One region of the Caldifermentibacillus hisashii genome, then DNA from elsewhere that is predicted to be linked to it. Evidence: riboswitches for the same ligand, from Rfam matches in the RefSeq annotation. Region 1 holds a riboswitch; each other region holds the start of a gene.
What was found. A riboswitch is a leader RNA that binds a small molecule or an ion and turns the genes downstream of it on or off. The one in region 1 is predicted to bind S-adenosylmethionine.
Positions count from the first base shown of each region.

Region 1 (7,905 bases):
GGATCAGCAAGACAAACATCAATGACATGGGCTCCGTTTTTCACTTGATTGCGGGCGATTTCAGCCGCTTCTTCATATTTCCCCTCTGAAATCAAACGTTTAAATTTCCTTGATCCGATCACATTCGTCCGCTCACCAACAAATAGCGGTCGCATCGTTTCATCATATCTTAACGGTTCGATACCGGAAACACGATGTTCATGCCGTTTTTCGCCTAACGGTCTCGGTTGAATGTTTGAAAGTACTTTAGCCAATTCACGAATGTGGTCCGGTGTCGTTCCGCAACAACCGCCGGCAATATTTAACCATCCTTTTTCAGCAAAATCTTTTATTTTTTGCGCGAGTGACAGCGGCGTTTCATGGTAATGTCCTTCTTCATCCGGAAGTCCGGCATTCGGATAACAGCTCACGGCAATTTCGGCCATATCAGCTAAAGTCCGGATATGATCCGTCATAAATTCGGGTCCGGTTGCACAGTTGAGTCCCACAGCAAATGGTTTGATATGTTCACTTGATATATAAAAAGCTTCAATATCCTGCCCGGCTAATGTTGTCCCCATTGGTTCGATCGTTCCGGACAGCATAAGCGGAACTTGAATGCCCATTTTTTTTGCCGCTTCCTGTATGCCCAAGAAGGCTGCTTTCACATTTAACATATCTTGACTCGTTTCCAGCAGTAAAAAGTCAACACCACCGGCCAATAAACCTTCTGCTTGAACTTGGTAATTTTCCACTAATTGATAAAAGGTGGCACCACCGGTCACGGATAACGTTTTTGTTGTCGGACCCATTGAACCCGCTACAAAGCGGGGCCATTGTTCTGTAGAATATTTTTTTGCCGCCTGTACAGCCAATTCCGCACCTATTTTATTAATTTCAAAACTTAAATGACCAAGCCCGTACTCATCAAGAACAAGCGGGGTTCCGCCGAATGTATTTGTTTCGATTATATCCGCACCCGCTTCTAAATAAGCTTCATGAATACTTTTTATCACGAGCGGAGCCGTTATATTCAAGTACTCATTACAGCCATCGTATTCCTCTCCCCCGAAGTCCTCTATGGAAAGTTCTTTTTGCTGAATCATTGTTCCCATTGCTCCATCCAGGATGAGAATCTTTTTTTCCAACTGTCTGTTCAACTTATACACTGGTAATCTCCCTTTCTACTTTCATCTGTTCTTTTTCATGAATGTAATTGATGAGTTCAACAGACATTTGATAATTTAAAAACGGGGTAATCAGATAAATGCCGTGAAAGAGATCAAAGGCGACATCAATCAAATGTTTCGCAATCGCAATCCCTTCCCGCTTCCCTTGTTCTTTATCATTTCCTACCTTTTTCATTTGTTCACGAACGGAATCAGGCAGTTTAATTCCGGGTACTTCATTATGAATGAATTCCGCATTGCGAGTGCTCGTTAACGGCATAATCCCGATATAAATCGGAACATCTAAATGTTTCGTTGCGTCATAGATATTAATAATCAACTCTTCGGAATAAACCGGTTGTGTAATAAAATAATCGGCACCGGAGTGAATTTTCTTTTCTAATCTAGCAACTGATTTTTCAATAATTTTTACATGAGGGTTAAAAGCAGCCGCTACTGTGAAATTTGTTTTTTCTCCTAAAGATGTTCCGGAATAGGATAAACCTTCATTAAATTGCTTAATTAACCGAATTAAGTCAAATGAAGTCAAATCAAAAACCGATGAAGCTCCGGGAAAATCACCAATTTTTGTCGGATCACCGGTTAATGCTAAAATGTCATGGATACCTAACGCATGTAATCCCATTATATGTGATTGAATACCGATTAAATTCCGGTCCCGGCAAGTTAAATGAACAATCGGGCGGAGATGATAACGATTCTTCACAATTTGAGCACAAGCAACATTACTAATCCGCGGTGATGCCAAAGAATTATCCGCAAGTGTAATTGCGTCAATCTTTGCGTTTTTTAACGCGCTAACCCCTGATAAAAATTGACTCATCGGCAATGTTTTAGGCGGATCAAATTCAACAATAACGGATCTTCTACTTTTTACGATATCAACCAGAGACGGTTCATGAACTTGTTGAATTTGTGTTAATTGAATGATTGGTTTTTCTTTAATAACTTTTTTCTCAGTGACCGGAGAAAGATTTTTCACCGCCTCAGCCATTGCTCTAATATGTTCGGGTCTTGTGCCGCAACATCCTCCCAATAAACGGACCCCTTCTTTTACGAATTGAATCGTTGCTTCATAAAAGTATTGTTCATCCGACTCATATACTAATCGTCCATCTTCCATTCTTGGCAAACTTCCATTTGGATAAGCAGATAAAAATGCACCATTTGGTATAGGGATCTCCTCAAATGATTGAATCATATGGTATGGTCCAAGCCGACAATTCAGTCCAACGATATTTGCGCCAAGATCAATAAGTTGGTTGAAACCTTCCGCCAAAGGAGTCCCGTTTTGCAATACACCCTTTTCATGTAAAGAAACATTTGCCATTATCGGTAAATCTGTTTTCTTTCTTGCTACTTCGAGAACCGCTTTTATTTCATCTAAATCATAATAGGTTTCTAATAAGATTCCGTCAACTTGTTCTTCCAGTAATATGTCCAATTGTTCCTCGAAGCATTGTAAAATATCATTTGTTGAAAAAATTGCTTTTTGGAAAGTCCGGATCCCACCGATTGTACCGAGAACATAAACCGGCTTACCGCTTGTCTTTACCGCTTTTTTTGCGATTTCAACTGCTTTTGCGTTAATTTCTTGTACTTCGTTTTCCAATCCGTATCGGGCAAGTTTGATCCGATTTGCTCCATATGTATTGGTTTGAATGATCTTGGCTCCCGCTTCAATATACTCCCGATGAATCCGTTCAATTTCTTGCGGATTTGATACATTTAGTTCTTCAAAACAACGATCAATCCCATATGAATACAACAGTGTTCCCATAGCGCCGTCCGCTATCAAAATTTGCTTTTCAAGATCTTGTATTAATCCCATTGTGTTCCCCCCCAATAGAAAAAAGCCTTCCAAAGAAGAAGACTTTTTTTATCTAATCTTCTTCTTATCTTTCGTGCTGAAAAGAAAGCACGTTGGATTTAGCACCGTGGTACCCATGGGTATCCGGTTGCTGAAGCTTCATCGGGCCAGTCCCTCCACTTCTCTTGATAAGAATCATCCATTTATTTTTTTAATATAAATTACTCTTACTTTAACGAATTTTGATAAAATAATCAATAAAAAAATGAAAACTTCATAAAATATTTTTGTCTTTTTTTGGCCATTCGTCTATTCCAATCTTGTTCAGTCAAAGTCGGTTAGAAACCGGGCAAATAGTTCAAACCAAATTTTTCTCAATAATATTCCTAATTTTCACCCATTATTTCGTTGCAAAAACTTTTGATAAAAATGAACATTGTGCTTATACTACTAATATCAAGTGAAAAAGATAGAATGGTTTCGAGAGGAGAAAAAATAATGGTAAATGTTTTAATTGTCAGGGCACACCCGCTAAATCAAGAAGTATCTCGGTCTATGAAAGTAACCGATGCCTTCCTTAACGCTTATAAAGAGATGCACCCGGATCATAAGATTAAAGATATAAATTTATATCATGTAAACGTCCCTGAGATTGACCGAGACCTGCTTAATGCATGGAATGATTTGAATCAAGGAAAACCTTTTGATTCGTTATCTGATTCCCAACAGCAGAAGGTAAATATGTTCAATTCATATACGGAAGAATTTCTGCAACAAGATAAAATTATTATTGCGAACCCGTTGTGGAACTTAAGTATACCGACACGATTAAAAGCTTGGATTGACTGTATTACCGTGGCCGGGAAAACATTTAAGTATACGGAAACCGGATCGGTCGGTATTGTGAAAGGAAAAAAAGTCCTACATATTCAAGCAAACGGAGGAGTATATAATGGTTCAGACCCGGCCAGCCAATATGTGAAAACCATTTTTACCTTTTTAGGTGTGACCGACTTTCATCAACTATTTGTTGAAGGGATGGACCATAACCCGGAAAAAGCCGATGAAATTGTAGAAAAAGCAGTCGAAAAAGCCCAACAATTGGCAAAAGCTTTTTAGGAATGACTGTTTATTCTTTATTTAGGATGAACAACAAAGATAGATGGAGGTGAGTCTTTTGGTAAAGGACGATCACAATCATAATGACTCCGGATCAAAATATCACGAAACCCATGCCGGACAATTGCCCGATTACGGCGGTAACAGTAAAGAGGAAAAATTGTTAAAAACAACTAAGAAGAAATAACAGTAAAGTGAAACTTCCATCGGTGGGGTTTTTTATCCCACTGATGCCACAAATAAAACGCCTACGATGGCGTTTTATTGTTTTCCAATTGCTTTTTTAATGTTGATGGTGAAGGTGAACTTCATATTGGGTCCTACACATAACTGAATTTTCATGGGGATTTTCACTGTTCTCCATTTGAACGGTGACATGTTGAATCCCTTTATGAGCCAATTCATGTTCAATGTTCCGTAAAATCTTTTGACAATCAGTGATCGATAAATCCCCGTCAACAACAGCATGGCAGGATAGGGCATTGCTTCCGCTCGTAATGCTCCATACATGCAAATCATGAACACTGATTACTCCGGGTATGTTTATCATTGTGTTTACAATGTCATCAATATCAATATTTTGCGGTGTCCCCTCCATTAAGATATGAAGAGAATCCATGGTAACCCGCCAACCACTGTTCAAAACTAAGACGGCAACAATAAGACTGGCAACCGGATCGGCCCAACCCCAACCAAATAGCATAATGAGAATGGCCGCAACAATTGCTCCTATCGAACCTAACATATCGCTTATTACATGCAAAAAGGCTGCATGCAAATTTAAATTTTCATGCGTATCACCTTGGCGCATCATAATCCAAGCAACAAGAATATTGACAAATAAACCAATAATCCCGATTACAAACATACCTGTTGACGCAATTTCCGGCGGGTTGGAAAATCTGCCAATTGCCTCATAAATGATAAACGCAGCAATCACAATAAGCGTTAGACCATTAAAAAAGGCCGCCAATATTTCCAATCGTTTATATCCGTATGTTTTACTATAATTTGCAACTTTTTCCCCAAAAGTAAATGCTAATAATCCAATCCCCAATGAAATTGAATCACTTAACATATGACCGGCATCGGAAAGAAGTGCTAAGCTGTTCGTTAATAACCCGCCAATTGCTTCAACAATCATATATCCTGTTATGATCAAAAAACTTATCAATAAGGCTTTTTTATTTCCTGTATGGGAATGGCTATGGCCATGATGGTTTGACATTTTAATCCCCCTACGTATGAAGCATATTTTTTTACTTCCAATATATTTATCCATGTTCATATAGGAATGTTCCAGTGAAAAAAATTTTTCCTCCGTCCTTATTATCCTATCTTAATTAGAAAAAATGGTCACCGACGAATCTATGTGGACATAAGACATTTTATTCATGGCGTGCATGTTCAATGGCTTGTTTTAATAAATCCATGACATGGTTATCGTCATAGGAATAATATAAAGTCGTTTTCTCTCGACGGTACTTCACAAGCCGTAAATTTTTTAAAAAACGTAATTGATGGGATACGGTCGATTGTCGTAATCCTAAGGTTTTAGCAATTTCATTTACCGCGTATTCCTTTTCGAAAAGCAAATTTAGAATCCGGATTCGTGTCGGATCGCTCAATGCTTTAAAGGTCTGTGAAACGACAAATAATGTTTCCTCGTCTAAATCTTTCTCATTCGGTTTCTCGAGTCTTTCATCTTCCCCCATAAAATGATCACCTTCCATATTCTTATATTTATATATTAACATATATTCATATATTAATCCAGTTAAATCCAGATAAACTTTTTCAGTAAGTAAATTTGGTCAGGGATAGCAAATTTTTTATTCATTTGTTACGATAAACTTATGCTTCATTACAAAACTCCAATAATGGACATATAGAAAAGAGGATTCATTATGGAACAAAATATTCGTTTCCAGTCAAAAATTCATGTTGATTTACGCGATGTTGATTTTACAAAAAAAGTGAAATTAAGCACCCTTTTTAGCTATTTTCAAGATGTCGCAAGTCTGGCCTCAGTCGAATTAGGTTATGGAATTGAACAACTGGAAAGCCAATTTGGGGTAAGTTGGGTTTTAATTCGAATTCGTGTTGAAATTACACGAATGCCGGAATGGGACGAGAAAATAACGATTGAAACTTGGCCGCTAGAACCTAAACGAATCGAATTTAAAAGAGATTATCTTGTCCGTGACGCCAATGGAGAAATCATCATCCGGGCGGTTTCGGTCTGGGTATTAATGGATATCCACCAACGGAGACTGAAACGCAATGATGCAATTGGCATTCATTATCCAAGTGTCATTAAAGAAAGAGCTCTTGAGAAAAAACTGGGGAAATTGAATGGCAATGGACATCTTGAAAAAGTATATCAAAAAGTAATCGGGTATAGTGATGTAGATTTTAACGGACATTTAAACAATTCCAGATATGTTGACTATGCAATGGATTGTTTTCCAATCGAAAATCACCGGCAATTTGAAGTAAAGGCGATTGAAGTAAATTTTATTAATGAAGCCTTACCGGGCGATACCATCACATTGTTTCGTGATGTATCAGAATCTCGTGAAAACAAAATTTATATCGAAGGTCAAAAGGGAGATTCCGGAAGTACTGTTTTTAAAGCGACAGTAGAAATAAGCGAAAGATAATTCGTTCATCTTTTGAAATGAGGCTCTTTATTTTATTAGGGAGCCTCATCACTATGATTTTCTTTCTAGCCACTCTTTACTCCATACAGAATAAAGGCAATTCCGATAAATACCCAAATAATTTTTGTAAAAGAAATTTTATCTGCCATCCCGATTAAACCAATGGACGTTGTTGTAATTAAAATAAGCGGTCCGATCAATGCTAAAGAGCTATTGACAACTAAAGCTTTCTCTACATTGTTTAACTTCAAAATAATTAGTGCAACTAATATTTCTAAGGATCCGGAAAAAATGCGTAAAAATGCCATCCCCAAAATTGCCTTTTCGAACATTTGAAACATGTTCTGCCCTCCCTTTACCTAACTATAAAATGTATATGAAGCAGTAGGAAAAAGAAGGACAAGTTTTTACTCGCCATAAAACAATAAAGTGCGGGATAACGGTTTTGTCTTTACCATAAATATATTATGTAAAATATTCCAGCTTTGCTTCCGGAAAAAACTTTTTCATATATGCATGTAAGTGATTCTGAATTTCTAATTGCTCATCATCTTTGTATACATATTTGCCTATACCATATTTTCCCCACTTATATTTTCTCGCTTCTTCATTCAGTTCCAGTTTTGTCATTGGATAATTTTTTTGTATGACTCGTTTGGCCGGTTTTGTAAAACGATGCTGAATAAATTCAAACGTTAAATCTTTTCTTACCTCTTGCGGCAATTCCGCATCCAATCGCTCAAATAAATGGTAATAACCTTCCTCCCATCCTTCATGCAAATAGATAGGAGCGACAATAAACCCTAATGGAAAGCCGGCTTTGGCAACTTTTGCGGCTGCTTCAATTCTTTTGGTTAATGGTGCCGTGCCCGGTTCAAAGTACTTTATTACATAATCGGCATTAATACTAAAGCGGAATCTTGTTTTGCCATTATGTTTCGCATCTAATAAATGATCGACGGAATCAAATTTCGTCACAAACCGGAGCCTGCCATATTCAGACTCACCAATATGTTCAATCGCTCGCTTTAATGAATGGGTTAAATGATCGATTCCAACAATATCGGACGTACATGAAGCTTCAAATCTCGTTATTTCCGGTGCTCGCTCCTCCATATATTTATCAGCAGCTTCAAAAATTTCC
Region 1 covers NZ_CP155467.1:1,745,741-1,753,645, reverse strand. Annotated here, with positions in the region: gene metH (methionine synthase) at 1-1,148, opposite strand, end outside; gene NSQ14_RS08325 (bifunctional homocysteine S-methyltransferase/methylenetetrahydrofolate reductase) at 1,141-3,000, opposite strand; SAM riboswitch class I at 3,062-3,174, opposite strand; gene NSQ14_RS08320 (FMN-dependent NADH-azoreductase) at 3,478-4,098, shown strand; gene NSQ14_RS08315 (hypothetical protein) at 4,157-4,285, shown strand; gene NSQ14_RS08310 (cation diffusion facilitator family transporter) at 4,382-5,326, opposite strand; gene NSQ14_RS08305 (ArsR/SmtB family transcription factor) at 5,487-5,813, opposite strand; gene NSQ14_RS08300 (acyl-[acyl-carrier-protein] thioesterase) at 6,006-6,761, shown strand; gene NSQ14_RS08295 (YqhV family protein) at 6,827-7,093, opposite strand; gene splB (spore photoproduct lyase) at 7,227-7,905, opposite strand, start outside.

Region 2 (7,905 bases), 1.1 Mb from region 1:
GAAGCAATAATTTCGGATTTGTCGCAAGTGTACGAACAAGTGCTACCCGTTGTCGCATGCCGCCCGACAGCTGGGAGGGAAATTGTTTACTTACATTCTTTAATCCCATTTTTTCAAGAAGGGTAATAGTATTTTGTTTTGTTTTTTCATTTAGTTGCTTTGTTAGTTTTAAACCGATGAAAATATTTTCCTCAATTGTTTTCCATGGGAATAAGTAATCTTGTTGAAGCATATAGCCTGTTTTTTTGTTCGTCCTGGTTACTTTTTCATTTTCCAGCAAAACATGACCAATGGTTGGTTCAATTAATCCGCTAATGATGGATAACAAAGTCGTTTTTCCACATCCACTCGGTCCGAGAAAAGATATGAATTCACCTTCTTGAATGGAGAGGCTAACATCAATAAGAGCCGTCGTCTTTGATTGTTTCGAAAAATAACTGTGGGTTACATCTTGAATCTCCAAAAAGCTCATTTTTTCAGCCTCCTTATTTTTTGTGAAAAATTCCAGATACTTCAATATATTCAAATACGGTTTTTATAATTGGATAAAAGTACTAAACGAGAATATTTTTGGGATAAAAAATAAAAGACTATCCACATGATTCATTGTTCTTTCGGCAACTAATGATAATTTTCGTTTGATGTAAATTACTCGTTTGTAATTTTTTCGGCTATTTCCGTATTCACATAATTACTGTGATCCAATCGTTCAGGCAATTCACCGGCTTCCTCCATAATATCTTGTAAATGATTCCACTCCTCTTTATCCAATAACGGATTTTCCGCAAACGATTTTTGTTCTTTGTAACGCTCAATGGAGGACGTAAGGATGTCCAGCTCCGTATCTTCAAAAAATGGCTGAATTACTTTTGCCACTTCTTCTGATGAATGTTCATAAACCCATTGTTGTGCTTTATATAAAGCCCGAGTAAATTTTTCAACTGTTTCTTTGTTTTCTTTTAAATAGCTTTCTTTTGTCATAAAAACGGTGTACGGAACATGGCCGCTTTCTTTTCCAAATGAAGCAACAATATGACCTTTTCCTTCTTTTTCAAAAATACTGGCCGTCGGTTCAAATAGTTGAACAAAGTCACCTGTACCGGAAGCAAAGGAGGAAGATATATTGGCAAAATCGATGTTTTGAATGAGTTCAAGATCGTTTTTCGGGTCAATATCATGTTTTTTTAAGACAAATTCTCCGACCATTTGTGGCATCCCGCCTTTTCGTTGTCCGAGGAATGTTGAACCATTTAACATATCCCAAGTAAAATTGTCAATTGGTTCCCGCGAAACAAGAAAAGTTCCATCTGTTTGTGTCAGTTGGGCAAAATTAATGATTGCATCTTCAGTTCCTTGGCTGTTTACATAAATACTTGTTTCTGCTCCAACTAAAGCAATATCCGCTCCGTTAGAAATCAGGGCAGTCATCGTTTTATCACCGCCCGGAACAGTTGTTAGTTCAATATCGAGCCCTTCTTCTTTAAAAAAACCTTTTTCAATGGCTACATATTGTGGCGCATAGAAAACGGAGCGGGTAACTTCGGCAATACGAATTTTTTGTAAATGTTTATCTTCCTGTTTACAGGCCGTTAATCCAATTGCAGCAACTACTGTTACAAGAAGGATCAAACCTCTCTTCATCAACTTATTCATACTCATTCCTCCAAAATGATTGAGTCAATTTGTTACATTATTGTATGAAGTTGAAAAAAATGTGTGAATGCCTATTTTTTAAAGGGACGAGCATGTGAAAAGTTACGACTTTTACATTAGCATTCCACATCATTGCAGGGATTCTTGTCAGATAAGGCGTATATTTAATATGACAAATGATATAATTGAGATGTACCGGATTGTCTTCAAACTTTGATTACACATTTTTTATATAAAGGAAAACTAACAAAAATAAGGAGGTTTTTTTATGGGTATGCCGGTTCAATTGGAGTCGGTAATTGTCATTACAGGAAAAGAAACACGTTTAAAAGAAAACTATTTTCAAATTGTCAAAGAAGGATATCATCTTTTTCCATTGGATACATCTTTAATAGTGAAAAGAATGGAAGATGATGAAATTGTCGGCTCAGGTGTAATTAACAAGCTGGAATGGTCTGAAGGAAAAACAACGATCATATACAGGTTGACAGCATTAAAAACAATTAATTAAGGCACAAGTAAACACAAAAAAAGCTGGTTTTTCTAAAAACTTACGCTCAAAATACAATATGTTGGGCCACACTTTTCATGGTATGCTTTTTTTAAATGGAAAATTCCAGAAGTCGATGTGCAATCCTAATTAGAATGAAAGAATAAAAGGAGGGTATTATTTATGGCTGAAACACAAGCAATTTTGGAATGGACGCTGATTTCCGAATGTCCGATTCCAAATGACGTTCAAGACATCTTGGTGGAAGGGGAAGTTGCTGTTGCTGCTTATAAAACATTTCGCGACAGTGCCATTTTTACAAACAAAAGATTAATTGTCAGAGATGCTCAAGGAATAACCGGGAAAAAGGTTGAAATATACTCGCTTCCTTATTCATCAATCAATATGTGGTCGACTGAAAATGCAGGCACTTTTTTGGATGTTAATGCCGAAGTAGAATTATGGACAAGAGCCGGCCATATTAAAGTGAATGTAAAAAAAGGAGTCGATATCCGTAAACTCGACAAGCTCATTGCCGAAGCGGTTTTACTATGACTAGACTGAAAGAAAATGGACTTTGGCAAAAAGAATGACAAATGATATTCCATGTTGGGAGCAATTAAAAGAACAGGGCTGTATAGAAAGTCAAAAATTAATTTAATTTGAATAGTTTGATTGAAGTGAAGGTGGCGGCGACTCCTGCGGGAACAGCACGAGCCGAAGACCCTGCAGGATCGAGGTAACGAGCGACGAAGCGGCTGAGGCCGTGCCCGCGGAAAGCGTCCGCCACTGAAACGAAAATAAACCGAATCTATTCTTTTAACAATAAAATTTAGAAAGTTGTACTTTTAGGACAGCCCTGTAAACGTGAATGGTGGATTGCTGACCATATCCGGTCCTTGTTTTTTCTATCAGTTATTACGCAATTGGTCCTCCAAGTTTCTCAATTTCCGCATCAATATCGGTAAATTTCTTAAAGTTTTCCCGGAACTTCCCTGCTAATTCTTTTGCTTTTCCTTTATAGGCCAATTCATCTTTCCATGTTTTATTCGGTAAAAGCACCTCATCCGGAACACCGGGAACATGAACCGGGATATGAAGTCCAAAAATTTCATCCTTGACGGTCTCCACATGTTTCAATTTTCCTTCAATCGCAGCTTGCACCATTGCCCTAGTGTAAGCAAGCTTCATACGGTTGCCTACACCGTAAACGCCGCCTGTCCAACCGGTATTGACTAAAAATACTTGCACCTTATGCTCATCAATTTTTTTGCCGAGCATTTCCGCATAACGCTTGGCCGGTAAAGGTAAGAACGGTGCACCGTAGCAGGTGGAAAAGGTCGCTTCCGGTTCAGTCACCCCACGTTCTGTCCCGGCAAGTTTGCTTGTATACCCGCTCAAGAAATGATACATGGCTTGTTCTTTTGTCAATTTTGAAATCGGTGGAAGTACGCCGAATGCATCGGCCGTTAAGAAAATAATCGTTGACGGGTGACCGGCTACACTTGGTTGAACAATATTATCGATCGCATCAATCGGGTAAGCGGCCCGTGTATTCTCCGTTAAACTACCATTATCAAAATCCGGTATTCTTGTATTCTCGTTTACTACAACATTTTCTAAAACGGCCCCGAATTTAATCGCATCATAGATTTGCGGTTCTTTTTCTCGGGATAGATGAATGCACTTCGCATAGCATCCGCCTTCAATATTAAACACGCCGTGATTCGACCAGCCATGTTCATCATCCCCGATTAAACGCCGGTTTTTATCTGTTGATAGCGTTGTTTTACCGGTACCGGATAAGCCAAAGAACAGTGCAACATCCCCGTCATCCCCGACATTGGCAGAGCAATGCATAGAGAAAATATCTTGCTCGGGAAGCAAATAGTTCATAATTGTAAAAATTGATTTTTTCATTTCACCGGCATATTCTGTTCCACCAATCAGAACAACCTTCTCTTCAAAAGAAATAATAATAAATGTTTCCGATCTAACGCCATCAATGACCGGATCAGCTTTGAAATCCGGTGCAAAAATAACTGTAAATTGACTTTGGTGATTTTTCAATTCTTCTTCGGTTGGGCGGATAAACAACTGATGGGCAAATAAATTATGCCATGCATATTCGGTTATCACCTGGATTGGCAGTTGATATAATTTGTCTTCGCCGGCAAATCCTTTAAACACGTACAGTTCTTTCTTGTGTTTTAAATAATGCAAAACTTTATGATACAATCTGTTAAATACTTTTTTTGAGATTGGTTGGTTGACACTGCCCCAATCGATTTTATTCAGCACAGAGTTTTCTTGAACAATATATTTATCTTTCGGTGATCTCCCCGTATACTTCCCGGTTGTTACACTGATTGCACCTTTGTCAGTTAGTAAGCCTTCTTTATTGTTAATAATTTTTTCCATTAACTGTGGAACGGATAATTGTACTAAAATATTATTTCCATTTACTAATTCATACAGACTGTTTACCGTACTTACCATTTTCATTAGTAAACCTTCCCCTTTGTTATTTTCTCATACCCTTCGAAAAATAGTATAACATATATATTTTATTAGTCTATACTATTCAAAGAAAAAAATTGCCCCATTTTCCATTCATTTTTAAGCTCATTTTTCTAATTTAGATAACGGAATTGAATTGGTTTTCTAAAAAACTTTTTTAATCTCTGTTTAAAACAATTGACATATTTCTCATATCATGTATGATTTATCTATAACGGATACTCTTATCCCGAGATGGTGGAGGGACAGGCCCGAGGAAACCCGGCAACCTACTTATTGCAAGTAAGGTGCTAACCGATGCAAGGTGATTCCTTGAACGATAAGAGTGAAAGGAAGACGTGCGCAACCTTTCCTCATGGGAAGGTGTTTTTTTTTGCTAATAGGAAAGTAGAAATTTTTCAATTTCTACTTTCCTAACGCATAAGTGCAATTACGGCTCTGCTTTCGCCTAATGGCTCGGCAGTCACCGAGTTTTCTTTAGATTTTTGTATAATTATATCTCCAATTTGAATGGGGAATGCTTATTAATATAATAAAGCAGATGTTTTAAAAACGTTCCGATGTTGATCCTGGGCATTGGCTTGTATCCGTTTCAAATAAAAAGCTGGCTTTTACTTTTATAAAATGAATGCCAGCGCGATTTTAAGGAGGAAAATTATGGGGACACGACATCTATTTACTTCAGAGTCGGTAACGGAAGGACATCCGGATAAAATTTGCGATCAAATATCAGATGCGATTCTGGATGCGATTTTAAGCGAAGATCCGAATGCCCGTGTTGCTGCGGAAACATCCATTACAACCGGGTTAGTGCTTGTATTTGGAGAAATTTCCACAACTTCTTATGTTGATATTCCAAAAATAGTACGGGATACGGTTCGGGAAATTGGTTATACGCGGGCAAAATATGGGTTTGATGCAGAGACCTGTGGCGTATTGACAGCCATCGATGAACAATCACCGGATATTGCGATGGGCGTTAACCAAGCTTTGGAAGCGCGCGAAGGCTTGATGACTGATGATGAAATCGAAGCAATCGGTGCCGGAGACCAAGGGTTGATGTTTGGTTTTGCCTGCAATGAAACGAGTGAGTTGATGCCGCTTCCGATATCATTAGCGCATCGGCTGGCACGGAGGCTTGCTGAAGTTAGAAAAGAAGAAATTATTCCATATTTGCGTCCGGACGGGAAAACTCAAGTAACTGTAGAATATGATGAAAATGGCAAACCGGTTCGAATCGATACAATTGTTATTTCAACACAACACCACCCAGAAGTAAATTTGGATCAGATAAAAAAGGATATTCATGAATTCGTTATTAAAAAGGTTGTTCCAAACGAGTTTATTGATGATAAAACGAAATTTTTTATTAATCCGACTGGCCGTTTTGTTGTCGGTGGACCACAAGGTGATGCCGGGTTAACGGGGAGAAAAATCATTGTCGATACATATGGGGGTTATGCTCATCATGGTGGCGGTGCGTTCTCCGGAAAAGACCCGACGAAAGTGGATCGTTCCGCTTCTTATGCTGCCCGATATGTGGCGAAAAATATTGTTGCAGCCGGACTTGCCGATAAATGTGAAGTACAGCTTGCTTATGCGATTGGGGTTGCCCAACCGGTTTCAATTTCTATTGATACATTCGGGACGGGGCAAGTTGATGAAGCAGTTTTAGTTGATCTAGTCCGTAAACATTTTGACTTAAGACCGGCCGGAATTATCAAAATGCTTGATTTACGCAGACCGATTTATAAACAAACAGCGGCATACGGACATTTTGGTCGGACGGATATAAACTTGCCGTGGGAACGAACAGATAAAGCTGAGTTATTGAAAAAAGCAGCAATGGGATAATTATTGTGGAGAACTTCTAATATCGAATCATTTAAAATATTGATTTATCAAGTTTTTTAAACAAGAAAGGGGCATCCAAAAGTCGAAAAAATGACTTTCTGGACAGCCCCTTTCTTGAGTTATAAAGTCCATGGGAGAAGTTAAATCCTAATAAAGAGATTTTAGAAATTGATTTCAGATTTGTATAACTATGGTTTGCTACTCATTGTATTTCTTTAAATAGTAATTCCTGATAGGCCTCGGGCGACTTTACAATATCGGCCAGTGTATACTTATCCAAAACATGAAGATACGCCTGTAAAGCTTCTCTTAATATATGAGAAAGTCCGCAAACCGGAGTAATGACACAAGCATTCGGGGTGTCGGGATTAAAACAATCAACTAAATAAAAACCATCTTCTGTTTGCCGGACAAGTTTACCGATATTGATGTCGCCGGGTGGAAGGGCCAAACGAAAACCCCCGTTTCTTCCCCGTACGGTTTCAATAATTCCAAGCTTTCCTAAGTGATGAACCACTTTCATTAAATGATTTTTTGAAATACCATAGGCATCTGAAATTTCCTGAATATTGCAAAGTCTATCTGTTTCAAGTGAAGCTAAATAGATCAATGTTCGTAAAGAAAAATCTGTATAAGAAGTCAGTTTCATTATCATCACCAATCATAGATTTTGCATGGATAGATTATTATCACTACGGCTATCTCAATTATACTACATTTATTATTTTAACGGGCAGGAAGATTCCTATCTCAATATTTTCGAGTTTATAAAGAAGGTAGAGGATGAACTGTTCGCATACGTCCGTTTGGTTCAAAACTGACCATGAGTGGGGAATGGAGAAAATCCCACAGATAACAGCAAGGTTAGGCCCCAAAAAATTATAGTCAACGAGGAAAATAGGTAGGAGAGGGGGTACCCACATACATCTGATTAGTTCAACTGACAATCAATTCTTCCACCGATTAAAGTACCAGTTTATTAATTGTGAACGTTTTTTAAAAGATGTATTTTAAATATTGCTTTAAAGAGAGAATTATTTTAGATTAAAGATGTATTTAATTTACATGTTAAAGGAGATGGTAATAGTGTTATCTGAAAAGACAGTCAAAATTGTAAAATCAACCGTACCTGTATTAGAGGAATATGGCACAACGATTACAAGCACATTTTACAAAAGAATGTTTCAAAATCATCCTGAACTGTTAAATTATTTTAACCATGTGAACCAACGAAGAGGAACTCAACCGACTGCTTTAGCCAACACAGTCATTGCTGCAGGAAAACATATTGATGAATTAGAGATAATTTTACCGGCAGTAAAACAAATTGCCCATAAACATCGGGCTTTAAGCATTAGACCGGAACATTATCCGATTGTTGGTGAAAA
Region 2 covers NZ_CP155467.1:2,870,086-2,877,990, reverse strand. Annotated here, with positions in the region: gene NSQ14_RS13950 (ABC transporter ATP-binding protein) at 1-472, opposite strand, end outside; gene NSQ14_RS13945 (ABC transporter substrate-binding protein) at 649-1,653, opposite strand; gene NSQ14_RS13940 (DUF2584 family protein) at 1,922-2,164, shown strand; gene NSQ14_RS13935 (PH domain-containing protein) at 2,327-2,698, shown strand; gene pckA (phosphoenolpyruvate carboxykinase (ATP)) at 3,062-4,642, opposite strand; SAM riboswitch class I at 4,885-4,989, shown strand; gene metK (methionine adenosyltransferase) at 5,321-6,517, shown strand; gene NSQ14_RS13920 (Rrf2 family transcriptional regulator) at 6,720-7,166, opposite strand; gene hmpA (NO-inducible flavohemoprotein) at 7,604-7,905, shown strand, end outside.
Region 2: another riboswitch for S-adenosylmethionine. It lies ahead of metK (methionine adenosyltransferase); the one in region 1 lies ahead of NSQ14_RS08325 (bifunctional homocysteine S-methyltransferase/methylenetetrahydrofolate reductase).

Region 3 (7,905 bases), 1.6 Mb from region 1:
GAGTTTTCCGTCCAAAAGCGACGACGAGAAAGGGTGTCGTCGCCAAAAAAGTGGGTTTTCCGTCCAAAAACGACGACGAGAATGAGTCTCGTCGCCAAAAAGTGGAGATTTCCGCACAAAAAAGACGACGAGAACGAGTTTCGTCGCCAAAAAATAGCGTTTCCGGCCCCAAAATGACGACGAGAAAGAGTTTCGTCGCCAAAAAAAGGAGATTTCCGCACAAAAAAGACGACGAGAAGGGGTTTCGTCGCCAAAAAAAGGAGTTTTCGGCGCAAAAACGACGACGAGAAGGGGTTTCGTCGCCAAAAAAGTGGGTTTTCCGTCCAAAAGCGACGACGAGAACGGGTGTCGTCGCCAAAAAGTGGAGATTTCCGTACAAAAACGACGACGAGAACGGGTGTCGTCGCCAAAAAGTGGAGATTTCCGCACAAAAACGACGACGAGAAAGGGTGTCGTCGCCAAAAAATAGCATTTTCGGTCTCAAAACGACGACGAGAACGGGTCTCGTCACCAAAAAGTGGAGATTTCCGCACAAAAACGACGACGAGAAAGGGTGTCGTCGCCAAAAAATAGCGTTTCCGGCCCCAAAATGACGACGAGAACGGGTCTCGTCACCAAAAAAGGAAGTTTTCCGCCACAAAATGACGACGAGAAAGGGTGTCGTCGCCAAAAAATAGCATTTTCGGTCTCAAAACGACGACGAGAACGGGTCTCGTCACCAAAAAGTGGAGATTTCCGCACAAAAACGACGACGAGAATGAGTATCGTCGCCAAAAAGTAGCATTTCCCGCCTCAAAACGACGACGAGAACGGCCCCCTTCCCCAAAAGCAATAAATTTCCTCCTAACCCAAAGACAGTTTTTTCACTGGTCTCGGTTTCCTCCATCAACTTGTCTGTATTTCTTCTTGCTGATCGAGCCCCTTTAAATATTCCAGTTTCTGTTGGGTTTGCGGTTTGCCGACCTGTTCATCAGCATGATAAGAGGTGCGGACAAATGGGCCGGATTCACAATGTTTGAATCCTTTCGCCAATGCAATTTCTTTCAATTCGGCAAATTCATCCGGATGATAGTAACGCTCAACTCTTAAATGCTTTTTCGTCGGTTGCATATATTGCCCGATTGTCATAATATCCACATGATGAGCTAGCAAATCGTCCATTGTTTCAAGAATCTCATCTTTTGTCTCCCCTAGTCCGACCATAATGCTTGATTTTGTCGGAGTTTCAGGACTGATTTCTTTTACCCGTTTCAATAATTCAAGGGAGCGGTCATATTTGGCAATGGCACGAACTCTCGGGGTCAAGCGGCGAACAGTTTCCACATTATGGTCAAAAATATCCGGCTTACTGTCCATCAATGTTCGTAAGCTTTCATAATCGCCTTTCATATCAGATGGCAAAATTTCAATCGTTGTACCCGGACTTTTCCGGCGAATGGCGCGAACCGTTTCCGCAAACACAGCTGCACCGCCGTCATTTAAATCATCGCGGGCTACCGATGTGACAACGACATGCTTTAATCCCATGACGCTCACCGAATCAGCTACTCGCTCAGGTTCCGCCAAATCCAGTTCTGTCGGTCGGCCGGTAGCGACTGCACAAAAACGACAGCCGCGCGTACAAACATTTCCTAAAATCATGAATGTAGCTGTGCCTCGTTCACTCCAGCATTCATAAATATTCGGGCATCTGGCTTCTTCACAAACCGTATTTAATCGATTGCCTTTAACCAAATTTTTAATATTACCGTAAGATTGCGTCGTATTCAATTTGATTTTCAGCCATTCCGGTTTCCGTATGTATTCAGTTTCCTGTGCCAATGGTTTCACGCTCCTTGGTCGTATAATAATTCCACAAATCTGTCGCATATTTGCTCTGAGCTAACTTCTGAATTTCCTCCCACTGGTCATCCGTTAATGTCAACGGAGAAAGGTGAATTCCGAGTCCGGTCTCAAAACCTTTTTTGAAAGCTGCCACCATCGTCTCATATGTCAAAGTTTTATTTATAACATCTTTGATAGAGGTAGCTTTAGCGGCAAACTTTTCCTTCCGTCTTTTCCGCATCTCATCCGAGGAAAAAGCAAACAAATCAAAAAGCATATCGGTATCAAGACTCATTGGTAAAGACCCATGCTGCATAAGAACACCGCTCTTCCTCGTTTGTGCATTTCCGCAGATTTTCTTTCCATCAACAACCATTTCATAAAAAGATGGTTTTTCAAAACAGATAGCCGAACGTTCTTGGTCAATTTCTCGTTTGGGAATCGCAAATTCTGCCGGAACTCCTAAATTCCTATATCCTTCCAAAATGCCTTGGGATAAAACATAATACGCCTTCGTGACCGATTTCGGGATACCCGGATCACGTTCAGAAATCACAAGACTATACGTTAATTCATCATCGTGAAGCACTGCACTTCCACCGGTTAAACGCCGGACAAATTCACAGTCATATTTTTTTACCGCATCAAAATTTATAGTTTTTGCCCGCTGAAAATAACCAATGGACAAAGTCGGTTTATTCCACCCGTAAAATCTGAGTGTCGGTGGAATGTTCCCTTGACTGTACCAATTCAACAAACATTCGTCAAACGCCATATTGACAGCCGCACTTAGATGACCGGTGTCAATAAAGGCCCACTCGGTTTGCAATAAAGATTCCTCCAATCGGGAATGTCACAAATATCCATTTAATCCCAAATTTTAGTATTCCCTATTATTTTAGTATAATTTATTTAAAATGTATATAATTAATCACCAATTATGAATCGTTTATGGAATCTTTGAATTTTAGAACGACAATCAAGTGTTTTTCCAATTAGCACTTGCAATAGGTGGATTGCATTATGTTTTCGCCGATCATTTATTTTTAAAAACGCCAAGATTCCCAATCCGCTGTACAGCTTCAAATAATCGGGATTCATCCATTAATAAACCGACCCGGATGAACCCCTCTCCGTACTTGCCAAAACCATTACCGGGTGCAACCGCCACATCAGCTGCATCCAACAAATAATCAGCAAACGATTGACTGGTAAACCCATCCGGTACCGGAAGCCATGCGAAAAAAGACCCTTTTGGGGCAGTAACATCCCAGCCGATTTGTTTGCATGCATCAACAAAAGCATTGCGCCTAGATTCATAGCGAGCAACTAACTCTTTTACACATGTTTGATCCCCGCTTAATGCGGCAATGGCTGCTTTTTGCACTGCGGGAAAAAGGCTGACATAAAGATGATCCTGAATCAAGTTTATTGCTTCGATAATGGTCGGGTTACCAACTGCGAATCCGACGCGCCAGCCGGCCATATTATAAGTTTTGGACAAAGTATACATTTCCACACCAATATCCTTTGCGCCATCCGCTTGCAAGAAACTAACCGGTTTTTTTCCGTCGAACCCAATGGCACCATAAGCGAAATCATGCATGACCGTTATCTCATGTTTTTTTGCCAATTTCACAGTTTGATTGAAAAAGTCAAGATTCGCAACAGCTCCGGTCGGATTGTTCGGGTAATTTAAGTAGAGCAGTTTTGCCGCATCCAATACATCACTGGAAATGGCATTATAATCCGGTAAAAAGTGATTTTCCGCCTTCAATGGAAATAGCTCATATTCTACGCCTGCCAACACAACTCCCGATAAATAATCAGGATAGCCCGGGTCCGGTAAAAGCATGAGGTCGCCCGGGTTAAGTAAGCACATGGGAAGCTCGACCAAACCCGCTTTTGCGCCAAAAAGAATGGCCACTTCACGCACCGGATCCACATCTACATCGTATTCTTTTTTGTAAAAATCACACACCGCTTCCTTTAATTCGAGAAGTCCGCGGAATGGTGAATATTTGTGCGTATTTGGATCTTCAACCGCTTTTTGTAATGCTTGAACGATATGTTTCGGTGTCGGTTGATCCGGATTCCCTTGGCCGAGGTTAATGACATCACGACCATCCTCAATGGCTTTATTCACCTTTCCGACCAAGTTTGCAAAGAATTGGGTCGGTAAACTCTTTAGCTTTTCTGAGTAGTCCATTTTATCTCACCTTTTGTATGGAAAATTGGTTTACATAATAAAGTTTATTTTAAAAAAACGAACAAAATTGGTGTTATACATGAAAATCGTTAGCATTATCCATCCAATGAATAATTGAATATGTTTGCAATTTTAACACTAATTTTATAATCTAAAAATATATATGTCTAGTGGGTGATGATAATGAAAATGGCAATTGTACAGATGGATATTGCTTTTGGTGAACCGGAAAAAAATTTTTTGCAAGTAGAAAGTTTTATTTCACAAGCGGCCAAGCAAGATGCCGATGTGATTGTTTTCCCGGAAATGTGGAATACGGGATATGCCTTGAAAGGACTCGAAACGTTGGCAGATAAAAATGGAGAGCAGACAAAAAATATGCTTAGCCGACTTGCAAAACAACACGCTATGCATATTGTCGGCGGTTCTGTTGCAACAAAAAAAGCTCAAGGGTTCTTCAACACGATGTATGTGGCAAATAGGAATGGGGACATTGTCGTAGAATATGATAAAGCCCATTTATTTCCGTTAATGGATGAACCTGTTTATATGCAGCCCGGGCAAGCGAAAAATATTTTTAAGCTGGATCATGTGGAATGTGGTGGTGTCATTTGTTTTGATTTACGTTTCCCAGAATGGATTCGGGCACATGTGCTTGATGGAGCGAAAATAATGTTTATCCCGGCTGAATGGCCGAAACAACGGATGGATCATTGGGAAATCTTGTTGCAGGCCCGTGCAATTGAAAATCAATGTTTCGTAGTTGCAGTCAATCGGGTAGGAAATGACCCGGATAATGAATACAATGGGCATTCGATGATTATTTCACCGTGGGGAGAAGTGTATTTAAGCGGTGAAGAAGGAGAAGGCATCTTTTATGCAGATATCCCGCTAGACGAGGTTGATCGTGTTCGAAACACCATTCCGATTTTTCATGCACGCCGGCCGGAATTATATTAAAAAATTACTATTGTCATAGTTCCGGTCCTAAAAACCAATCTTTTGGAAAATTAATTTTGATTATAATATTGACAGACTTAGTAACAATCATTAAAATAAAATTTATAAAAATTATATACGGAAAACATTTATCTTATCACGAGTGACTGAGGGACAGGCCCTATGAAGTCACAGCAACCCCCTGAAAAGGGAAGGTGCTAACTCCTGCAGATTGGTTCGCCATCTGAGAGATAAGAGTTTGAGATCAATAGATGTCAATGCTCCTTTCAGATGAGAGGGGCATTTTTTGTTGGTGGCATTTTGTGCGTAATGGTGAACACATTGCCGGAGATTCATATAGTAGGATTTTCATGGACATGAGAGAGGGGTAACCATGATTGATATAAAGAATTTAACAAAAACATATTTTTCAAAAGATCGTGAAGTAAAAGCAGTCGATAATGTTTCTATCACTATTCACGATGAAGAAATATTTGGTATCGTGGGCTATTCGGGAGCGGGAAAAAGTTCATTATTGCGTTGTATCAATTTACTGGAACGACCGACTTCCGGAAAAATTACGGTTGATGGGGTGGATTTAACCAAGCTGGATAGCAAAAGGTTACGTCAAGCACGTTTAAAAATTGGAATGATTTTCCAACACTTTAACTTGGTGAGTCAAAAAACAGTGGCAGAAAATATTGCTTTTGCATTAAAAGCATCGAAAACACCGAAAAACAAAATTGAGAAACGGGTGGCTGAGCTGCTCGACATGGTCGGTCTAGCGGACAAAAAAGATGTTTATCCCGGGCAACTTAGCGGCGGGCAAAAACAGCGGGTCGGAATTGCCAGAGCTTTAGCGAATAATCCAAAAGTCCTGCTATGTGATGAAGCAACATCGGCATTGGATCCAACGACAACAAAATCAATTTTAAATTTGCTTAAAAAAATTAATAAAGAGTTAAACATTACCATCATCATCATTACTCATGAAATGGATGTCGTCAAAGAAATCTGTCATCGTATGGCAATTATGGAGAATGGTAGAATCGTAGAACAGGGGAATGTGTATGATATTTTTGCTTCCCCGAAAGAACAGCTGACGAAGGAATTTATTCAAAGTGTCGTATCCTTTGATTTACCGAAAGCAACTTTACGATTGGTGAAAGGAACCTTAGTGAAGTTGCTGTTTAGGGGTGAGGTTGCCGGTGAAGGGGTGGTATCGGAAACATTAAAGAAGTTTCAAATTAACGGAAATTTTCTACATGGTTCCATTGAATACATCCAGGAACGGCCACTGGGAATTTTTATTATGGAACTTACCGGCGATCAAGAAGAAATAAATAAAGCGATTCACTATATTGAACATCGAAACGCGGAAGTGGAGGTGCTGAACAATGGAATTTGATGTTGCCCATTTAGTTGAAATGCTGCCGGAAATACAGACTTCATTTTTACAAACATTGTACATGGTGGGAATTTCCTTACTAGTCTCCTTGTTGATTGGATTGCCATTAGGGTTCTTACTTTTTGTAACGGACAAAGGTTTATTTTGGCAAAACCGGGTAATTAACTTAGTAATCGGATTTATTGTGAACGTCATCCGTTCGATCCCATTTATTATATTACTAGTTGCCTTAATCCCGTTAACCATTTTCCTTGTAGGGACAACGATTGGACCTACAGCAGCAAGTGTCTCTTTGTCGGTTGCGGCCATTCCGTTTTTTGCCCGGCTTGTGGAAAGTGCGTTGCGGGAAATTGATTACGGGGTGATTGAAGCAGCCATTGCAGCCGGTGGAACCCCTTGGATGATTATTAAGGATGTTCTTTTACCGGAAGCAAAATCCGGAATCATTTCCAGTGTAACGATTACAATTATTAGTCTGGTCGGAACTTCGGCTATGGCCGGTACAGTTGGAGGCGGCGGAATCGGTGACTTGGCAATCCGCTTTGGTTATTACCGTTACGACGACACCATCATGTTCACAACCGTTATTATCCTCATTATACTTGTCCAAATCATTCAAGTGATCGGGGATTTGTTGGCAAGAGCTGTTAATAAAAACAAATAAGACTAAGGTAACATGCTGCTTAATAATCTTGCAGTTATATAAAAAATATGATGGAGGAAATAAAATGAAAAAAATAAAATCGATTCTAATTGTTTTATCTTCAATCTTCTTACTTGCTGCTTGCGGAAACAGTGGGAGCAAAGAATCATCAGGAAGTAAGGAACATGCAGAAAAGAAAGAAATAAAAATCGGTGCAACAGCCGGTCCATATGCAGACATGGTGAAAAAAGCAATTAAACCCGAATTGGAAGAAAAAGGATATAAGGTGGAACTTGTTGAATTCAGTGATTACATTCAACCAAATATCGCCTTGAATCAAGGAAGTATTGATGCTAATCTATTCCAACACACGATCTATCTGGAAAACTTTGAAAAGGAAAACAATATGGACTTATCTGCCTTAATCACAGTTCCAACAGCACCGATGGGCGTTTATTCAAACGTATTTCATTCTATTGATGAAGTAAAAAACAAAGCGACTGTTGCGATTCCGAATGATCCGACAAATGCGGCCAGAGCATTTAATACACTCCGGGATGCGGGCTTACTAGAAATTAGTAAAGATGCGGATCCATTAACTGTCTCTGAAAAGGACGTTACCAGCAATCCAAAAAATCTGGTATTCCAACCGCTTGAAGCAGGACAACTCCCTCGTGCTGTTGAAAGTGCAGATTTATCAACAGTTCCAGGGAATTTTGCGATTGCAGCAGGGATGAATTTATTAGACGCACTTACATTAGAAAATATGGATGATAAATATCGAAATGTCGTTGCAGTCAAAGCTGAAAATGAAAATAGTCAATTCGCCAAAGATATCATTGAAGTTGTTCAATCGGATGATTTTGAAAAAGTTATCGATTC
Region 3 covers NZ_CP155467.1:3,392,931-3,400,835, reverse strand. Annotated here, with positions in the region: gene NSQ14_RS16460 (hypothetical protein) at 51-593, shown strand; gene NSQ14_RS16455 (hypothetical protein) at 590-781, shown strand; gene lipA (lipoyl synthase) at 886-1,821, opposite strand; gene NSQ14_RS16445 (lipoate--protein ligase family protein) at 1,805-2,599, opposite strand; gene NSQ14_RS16440 (pyridoxal phosphate-dependent aminotransferase) at 2,861-4,033, opposite strand; gene NSQ14_RS16435 (carbon-nitrogen family hydrolase) at 4,217-4,993, shown strand; SAM riboswitch class I at 5,124-5,230, shown strand; gene NSQ14_RS16430 (methionine ABC transporter ATP-binding protein) at 5,367-6,380, shown strand; gene NSQ14_RS16425 (methionine ABC transporter permease) at 6,370-7,044, shown strand; gene NSQ14_RS16420 (MetQ/NlpA family ABC transporter substrate-binding protein) at 7,109-7,905, shown strand, end outside.
Region 3: another riboswitch for S-adenosylmethionine. It lies ahead of NSQ14_RS16430 (methionine ABC transporter ATP-binding protein); the one in region 1 lies ahead of NSQ14_RS08325 (bifunctional homocysteine S-methyltransferase/methylenetetrahydrofolate reductase).

Region 4 (7,905 bases), 330 kb from region 1:
GAAACCTCTACTTCTTTTCTATTCAGAATATCCTCTATAATATATTTTTGTTGGTCATGCTTATTTCTTATTAAATAAAATTTAGGTACTGCCTTCCCCCACTCATTGAGCCAGGCGGGAATAATTTGTTTTTTCCGGTACTTCATTTTATTTTCTAAAACGTATTGATCAATAACATTCATCTCATCGTTCACAGAATTTTGGTAAAGTACATACCACCAAAACAGATTTTGCTCTAATGAAAATTTTTTATTACTTTGCGTTGGATGAAAAGATAAAAACTCATCAATAAACGGTTGCGCCTCGGATAAATATTGTGATAAAACGAAACCGGTAAAGTCATGATAGATATCGATTAATAACAGTTTTTTTAATGGTTCCGGAATTGGATAATCATGGCGGAATTTTTTCGTACATGATACTGTTTGTGCAAATTCGACTACATTTGTATTATGTGTTCTCATTCCTTCAGTCCTCTCATTATTACAATTTTCATTATTGAAGGGTATTGTTAACAGAACGAAAAATGAAAACTGGAGGTACGAGAAAGGAGAATCAAGAGAGGGTTTTGTATATATTTTACATTTTTTCTGAATATTGGTCAAGGACCTATTATGCATGAACAACACAGCAAAACCATATAAATTTTTGCGGCCACATTTGTATAAATTTCACCGATGTTCTTTAAGAAAAGCGCAGAGCGCCCGCTTAGCGACGTACAAACTGGAGCGCCCCGCAATGAGAACAGATTTGCTTCCTTGAATAGGCATCGCACGAAGAAAAAGCGATTAGCTTTTTCTAAGGAAAAGGAAACACGGCGAGTCACGAGCCGATGTTGACTTATCGTAGTGGAGGGGAGTGAAGTTTGCTAGTCGCTGGCGCTCGGAGCTAGACAATAAAACTAATCCCAAGTTATTTACTTGTATTTTTATACTTTCTTATACTATTAAAAATCCTGCCTCACTTCCCGACTTAAATTTTTTTCTGAATGGCAGTTTATTGCTTATTTATTTTCAGGATCATTAGTTTATGAAAAGCAATATATATTTTAGGACATGATAATTCTATATTCAACCCCTAAAAATTCGCTTCATTCATGATATATTTTTCACAAAAAATACCTTTCTAAATAAAAGTAAAGGTGCTACTATATATGAGGACTAAAAATCATCATTTTTTAAAACGAGGTTTAATTTCAAATGGAAACGATAATGACAAAGAAAACAAATATAAGTACTTTCATTGACTTATTTTGTATGGTTCTTGGAACAATTATTACTGCTTTTGCACTAAATATGTTTACCATACCGGCAGGGTTATTATCCGGAGGGGTAAGTGGTTTTTCCCAATTACTCAACCATTTTATTCCTATTAACGTTGGTGTTTATTATTTCCTTTTAAATATACCATTACTGATCTTAGGATATATTTATCTGGGCAAAAAATTTAGCTTCTATACAATATTAGCAACAAGTTTAGTTTCGTTTTTCTTATTAATAGTCCCGATTAAACATATTTGGACGGATGATCCTTTACTATCTGCTATTTTCGGTGGGGTTTTAAATGCGGTCGGTTGTGGTCTTGTTCTCCGTCGCGGCGGTTCGGAAGGCGGTTTTGATATATTATCACGGGTGATTGCAAAATATCGTAATATCACAGTCGGAAAGTCAAACTTAATTATTAATACAATTATTGTTATTTTATCCGGCTTTATTTTTAATAGCGAAATTGCCTTGTACACCATTATATCGTTTTATTCATCCATGAAAACTTATAATATTATCTTAAACCACGTTGATCGCATCTCATTATTGATTATTACAGATAAAGGGAAAGAAGTGAACGAGGCGATTACAAAAGAACTTCATCGCGGGACGACAATGTGGAATGCAAGCGGTGGCTATACCCAAAAGGACAAAACAGTGTTGTATTGTGTTATCATGAAAGGTGAAATGCATCAATTAAAACAAATTGTGAAATCAGCAGATCCAAAATCATTTGTCAGCATTATTTCAACGCAAAACGTAATTGGTCGGTTTCATCAGATTTGGTAAAGAAAACTCGGCAACTGTCGAACCTCTAGGCGAGAGCAGAGTCATAGTCAGCGAAAAAATATTATCGCTTGCGAGGTAATGCTACTGAAGCCTCTCTAGTTCACCGAAAAAATATAAAATGTCCCGCAATAAGCGAATTCGTATATTTGCCGGACATTTTTGCATTTTAAACGTAAAAAAATACGTCTTTCATAGATGGCCCATTTTGAGTAAGCCGAAAAAATATCTGAACCAAAAACAGAATAAAAGACATAACATATTAGCCAACGTCAACATGTTATGTCTTTAACATTCTTTTTTCCCACCATAACGGCGAGACAAGCCCCCATATCAAGATACTTCATTTAAAAAGGTGGGATAAACAGCCCGTTCAACTAACCATTAGTAAGGAATGAAGAACCTCCCACGTATTTATTTCCCTAATGTCAATAACATTTCCCGAACGGTTTTACATGCCACTGCAGTTGATGCGCCTGAAGGGTCATATGGTGGTGATAACTCAACCACGTCTGCCGCAACAATTTGGTTCAATTTTTGCATATGCCCAATTGCATCTAATAAATCACGATATGAAATTCCACCCGGTTCCGGTGTTCCAGTGCCGGGAAAAATGCCCGGATCAAGAACATCAAGATCAATCGTAATATAAACAGGCACATTAGCTAATTCGTCCATCTTTTCCGCAAATGTTTCAAGAGAAAATTTTTCCAAATATGTATGTTCTTTTGCCCATTCAAATTCTTCTTTTAAACCGGAGCGAATCCCGAATTGGAAAATCCGACCGTCACCGAGAAACCCATGACAATTGCGAATGACTGAAGCGTGGGACAGTTTTTCACCTAAATAATGTTCACGTAGATCGGTATGCGCATCAATATGGATCAAATGTAAGTCCGAATATTTTTCATATGCTGCTTTAATTGAAGAAAGACTAACAAGGTGTTCTCCCCCTACCATTAGAAATTTCTTCCCATCAGTTAAAACGCCCCGGCTATATTCAAAAATAATATCCATTACCTTTTCGGTATTTCCAAATGGCAAGTCTAAGTCCCCACCGTCAAAAGCAGCTATATTCTCCAAATCCCGATCCAAATATGGTGAATAAGTTTCCAAACCATATGAATCCGTACGAATTGCCTGCATTGCAAAACGGGTACCCGGACGGAAACTCGTTGTTCCGTCAAAAGGTACCCCGAACAAAACAAGGCTTGCTTCTTCATAAGATTTATCACAACCGATAAAAGTACTTATATTCATATTTTTATTCCCCATCTACTAGTGCCTCCCTTACGTAATTCGGCAAACAAAACGCCCGCGGTGGAGTTCGGTATTGTAATATTTTGTTTGAATCTTAAATTTTTTCCAATCTTCCGTGTGTAAATCTAGCAACGGATCGTACACCTTTGAAGCAAAGCCGAATAACCAGTGACCGGAAGGATATGTCGGCATATGGTACTAATAAACATGCGTAATAGGAAAAATATGTTTAATCTTTTTGTGTGCCCTTTTCATATTTTCTGCATATTCAGTAAAATATGGTGACTCATGCTGATTAATTAAGATTCCATCATTTCTTAATACTCGATAACATTCTTGATAAAATTCGATTGTAAAAAGACCTTCTCCTACAGAAATCGGATCAGTGGAATCAACAAGAATTAAATCAAACGACGCATCGGGTGCTTTTTTCACATAAGCCAAACCATCCTCGAATTTCAAGGTCATTCGCGGCTCTTCCTCGATCCCGCCGGCAGTAACAGGTAAATACTTTTGACACAGTCGAAAAACACGTTCATCAATTTCAACCATGACCACTTCTTCAACCGATTTGTACCGTAAAACTTCACGAGCCGTACCGCCATCACCGCCACCGATGATTAGAACTCGTTTTATATTTGGGTTTGTGGCGAATGCGGGGTGAACAATCATCTCGTGGTAAATAAATTCATCTTTTTCATTTACCATCATCAAACCATCTAAAGTGAAAAATGTGCCAAACTCCTTACCCTTATAAAAATCAATTTGTTGGAAAGGTGTTTTTTCACTATAAATTTTCTCATCGTAAGCAATGGAAAATTTGCATTCATCGCTCCACGATTCCGTGTACCAATTCATTTATGACATCATTCCTTCACAACTTTAATATGGTTTGCCTCTTTTGCTTCAGTTAATACACTCCCGATTGTTTGACAGTAATAATGATATTGATTGAGCACCTCGTTGGAAATTAATTCTCCCGGTATAACAAGAGGAATACCCGGCGGATAAATCATCAATGTATCCGCACTTATCCGTCCAACAGCTTGATCAATCGGTATAGATTCTTGCTCAGCATAAAAAGCATCGCGCGGAACAAGAACTAATTTATTTACTTCACTTGTTGTGACGTGAGTAGAAATGATCGTTGCATGTTTTCCATACTTTTTCTCAATATCCTTCAAGGCAAAAACTAGTTTGTCGATGGATTCTTTCGTGTCGAACGAGCTAATCACAGCCATAATGACATATCCTTCAGCCAATTCCATTTGAATGCCGTATTCTTCTTTTAAAATTGTGTAGACATCAAAGCCGGTAAAACCAATTCCATTTACACGGATAACAAGTTTTGTCCAATCATATGATTGTTGGAAATATTTCTCCACGTAGGCTTCTTTTAATACTTCATAGTTCGAATTTGCTTCAATGGACAGAACAGCATCCATTACAATCGGTTTTAATTCCCTATACCGCTTTTTTCCAAACAGAACCATCTCTCTTCGTGCCACATCCAAAGAACTCATTAACAAATAGTTCGCACTTGTTGTTTGTAACATATTCACTATTTTTTGCATACGTTCCGGAGCAATTCGGTTCCCTTTTAATAATAGTAATGAACTTTGGGTTAAGGAACCCCCTGTTTTATGCATGCTAACGGTAACTGCATCAGCTCCGGCTGTAAGAGGATCGATATAGTCATCAGGCATAAAAGCCAAGTGAGCACCATGAGCACTGTCGACAAGAACTGTTACACCCCGTTCGTGGGCGAGTTCACAAATTTCCACCAATTCATTCATTACACCAAAATAGGTTGGATATGTGACAAGGATTGCTTTCGTTTCCGGATTTTCATTTAATGCCTTTCTTACATTTTTAACAGACACACCGTGGGCAATCCCAAAATGCAAGTCGACTTCGGGTTGAATAAATATCGGTTTTGCCCCGCTCAAAATTATTCCATTCATAACGGATTTATGACAATTTCTCGGTACAAGAAGCGTTTCACCCGGTTTTACTGCTGCTAAAATCATGGCAATAATACCAATTGTCGTACCGTTAACTAAAAAATAAGCATGATCGGCTCCAAATGCATCAGCCGCTAATTCCTGGGCTTCTTTGATTACCGATTGGGGATGGCTTAACAGATCAAGTTCTTTCATTGAGTTGACGTCCATCCGCATTGTCATATCCCCGAGAACCATTCGTAACGGATTCATTTGTGCCCCCATTTTGTGACCCGGGACATCAAATGGTGTAACATCTCTTCTGGCATATTGAACTAGTGTTTGAAATAAGGGCAATTGATTGTGATCTAATTTAGGCGCTGCTTTTATCAACGGTTGTTCAAATTCCAGTAGTTTGTTCATCATCGGCAGCCACCACTATCATTAAGTGTAGTAAGCACCTTGTCGAACTCCATTGCCCTATTAGAAATTTGCTCATGTACCTTACAAGTTCCCTCTACGATTCCGCAAAGTTCATTTGTGTTTCCTGTATCAATGAATGCAGCGCAGGTAATTTGTACAGTATTTTGGACAGCTGTTGTCATATTTTCCCTGCTCGCATGAGTTGTACTTGTTGGTGAAAACACTTCACAAGCTGCTTTAATAAACGGTTTTTGAAGGAAAGTTGAATCCCGCCCTGCATCAGGTATTTGATTCTGATATCCTTCTATTGCAGATTCCGATATGAATAAAAATTTCTCTGCCAATATTAACCACTCCTAACACAATTTTTTTGTTTAGGCATAAAAAAAGCTCTCCAAAGGCAAGGAAAGCTTCGATTAATATCAGCTGCTTATCCTCTTATTGCTCACAAAATGTACTCATTTTGTGCTCAGGTTGGGCACCCAATATTTAGTTCTGTGAACCAAACTGGTTTGCCACCGTATCTTAGACCCCTCGTCTCAACGGCTATTAATAAGAGAGAAACTTTTATTTATGCTGGAATAATAATAAAGGATTTAAAAAGACATGTCAATTTATTTTGGAAATGTCTTAATAAAATTTTTTTGCACGTTTATAGGTTTACCATAAACTCCAAGAAAGTAAACATTTCTATAAATCATATACGAATGGCACAATATTTTTTATCCTCATAGATATATTTATTAAATATTTTGTAAAATATTTTCAAATAACCTTTTTGGGTGCAAACCTTAAATAGGAACTTGGAATTTATCAAATTATTGATAAAATAGTAATATACAAATCTTTCATATAATGGAGGCAAAACTATGTTAATTCCTTATAAAGGAAAAACACCAAATGTTCACGATAGTGTTTTTATTGCTCCGGGGGCATATTTAATTGGTGATGTAACAATAGGAAAGGAAAGTTCCGTATGGTTTAATGCCGTTTTACGCGGTGATGAAGGGCCCATCATTATCGGAGAAAAATGCAGTATTCAAGATAATGTAACCATCCATCTTTATGAAGATCATCCGACCATCATTAAAGACGGTGTAACAGTAGGACATAATGTAATTTTACATGGCTGTAAGATTGGAAGAAACACAATTGTAGGTATGGGGTCTACTATTTTAGATGATGCTGAAATCGGTGAACAATGTATTATCGGTGCGAATACACTGATAACCGGCGAAAAAAAAATCCCTCCCCGCTCGCTGGTGGTCGGCTCTCCCGGAAAAGTTGCCCGTGAATTGTCAGATCATGATTTCATGTTAATTCAAGGTTCAATTGAAGTTTACGTACAAAAAGGGAAGGAGTACATTGATATTCTTTCCCAATTAAAAAATAAATAAGAAAGAACGGTTGCTAAAGATACGTACTGTTAACGGGATTAATAAAAATGTACTTGTATTCACTTCAAATAGGGGCATCCGTTTATAAAAAACTTTCCGGGACTGCCCCTATAGGTCGTTTCTATTTAAAACTTGATCGAAATCCGTCTATTAATAAGAGAATTGCTGTAATAATGTGAAGGGCCATTCCGAGAAATGGAATCCAACCTAAACAGGATGTAATAATCCCTAACACACTTCCATGAAAAGATCTTTTTTCCATTATTGAAAATATGAGCGTAATGATATGCAAAACAAACATGATTCCGAGCGGTGCCCAAGCCATACTAAAAATAATGGCTCCCCCTAAAATCGGTATTCCCCAAAAAGCTTCCAAGCCACCCGTAATCAATTTTAATATTGTAGAAACCATAACATTTAATCTCCTCTCACTGCCAGAACAGTATTATTTGTATTATACGATCTATTCATGGAAAGGATTCAAAATTTGATGGAAATCTGGTGGATTTTATGACTCGCCGTTAAGAATGGGATAAAATCAATGCTCGGAAACGGGAATTTTTTACCATAAGAGAAAGCAAAATTGCCCCACAGCCTTGCATGATCGTTTTTACAATCACTTGACCAATAATCGCTGCCGGTACTGCTTCCCAAGGAATAAAGCCGGCACCAAGCGGACTTAAACCAATTATGATAAAAACAACTGAATCGAATAATCCACCAACAAGCCCGCTGTATAACACCCGCCAACTCATCGGTAATTTTAAGCGCGAATAAATTTCGGTATCCGTCGACTCGGCGATAAGAAATGATAAAGCTGAAGCCATCACA
Region 4 covers NZ_CP155467.1:2,078,089-2,085,993, forward strand. Annotated here, with positions in the region: gene NSQ14_RS09770 (hypothetical protein) at 1-464, opposite strand, end outside; gene NSQ14_RS09775 (YitT family protein) at 1,200-2,054, shown strand; gene speB (agmatinase) at 2,466-3,326, opposite strand; gene speE (polyamine aminopropyltransferase) at 3,510-4,169, opposite strand; gene NSQ14_RS09790 (aminotransferase class I/II-fold pyridoxal phosphate-dependent enzyme) at 4,178-5,680, opposite strand; gene NSQ14_RS09795 (hypothetical protein) at 5,677-6,021, opposite strand; SAM riboswitch class I at 6,113-6,236, opposite strand; gene NSQ14_RS09800 (gamma carbonic anhydrase family protein) at 6,547-7,074, shown strand; gene NSQ14_RS09805 (hypothetical protein) at 7,196-7,486, opposite strand; gene NSQ14_RS09810 (VUT family protein) at 7,596-7,905, opposite strand, start outside.
Region 4: another riboswitch for S-adenosylmethionine. It lies ahead of NSQ14_RS09795 (hypothetical protein); the one in region 1 lies ahead of NSQ14_RS08325 (bifunctional homocysteine S-methyltransferase/methylenetetrahydrofolate reductase).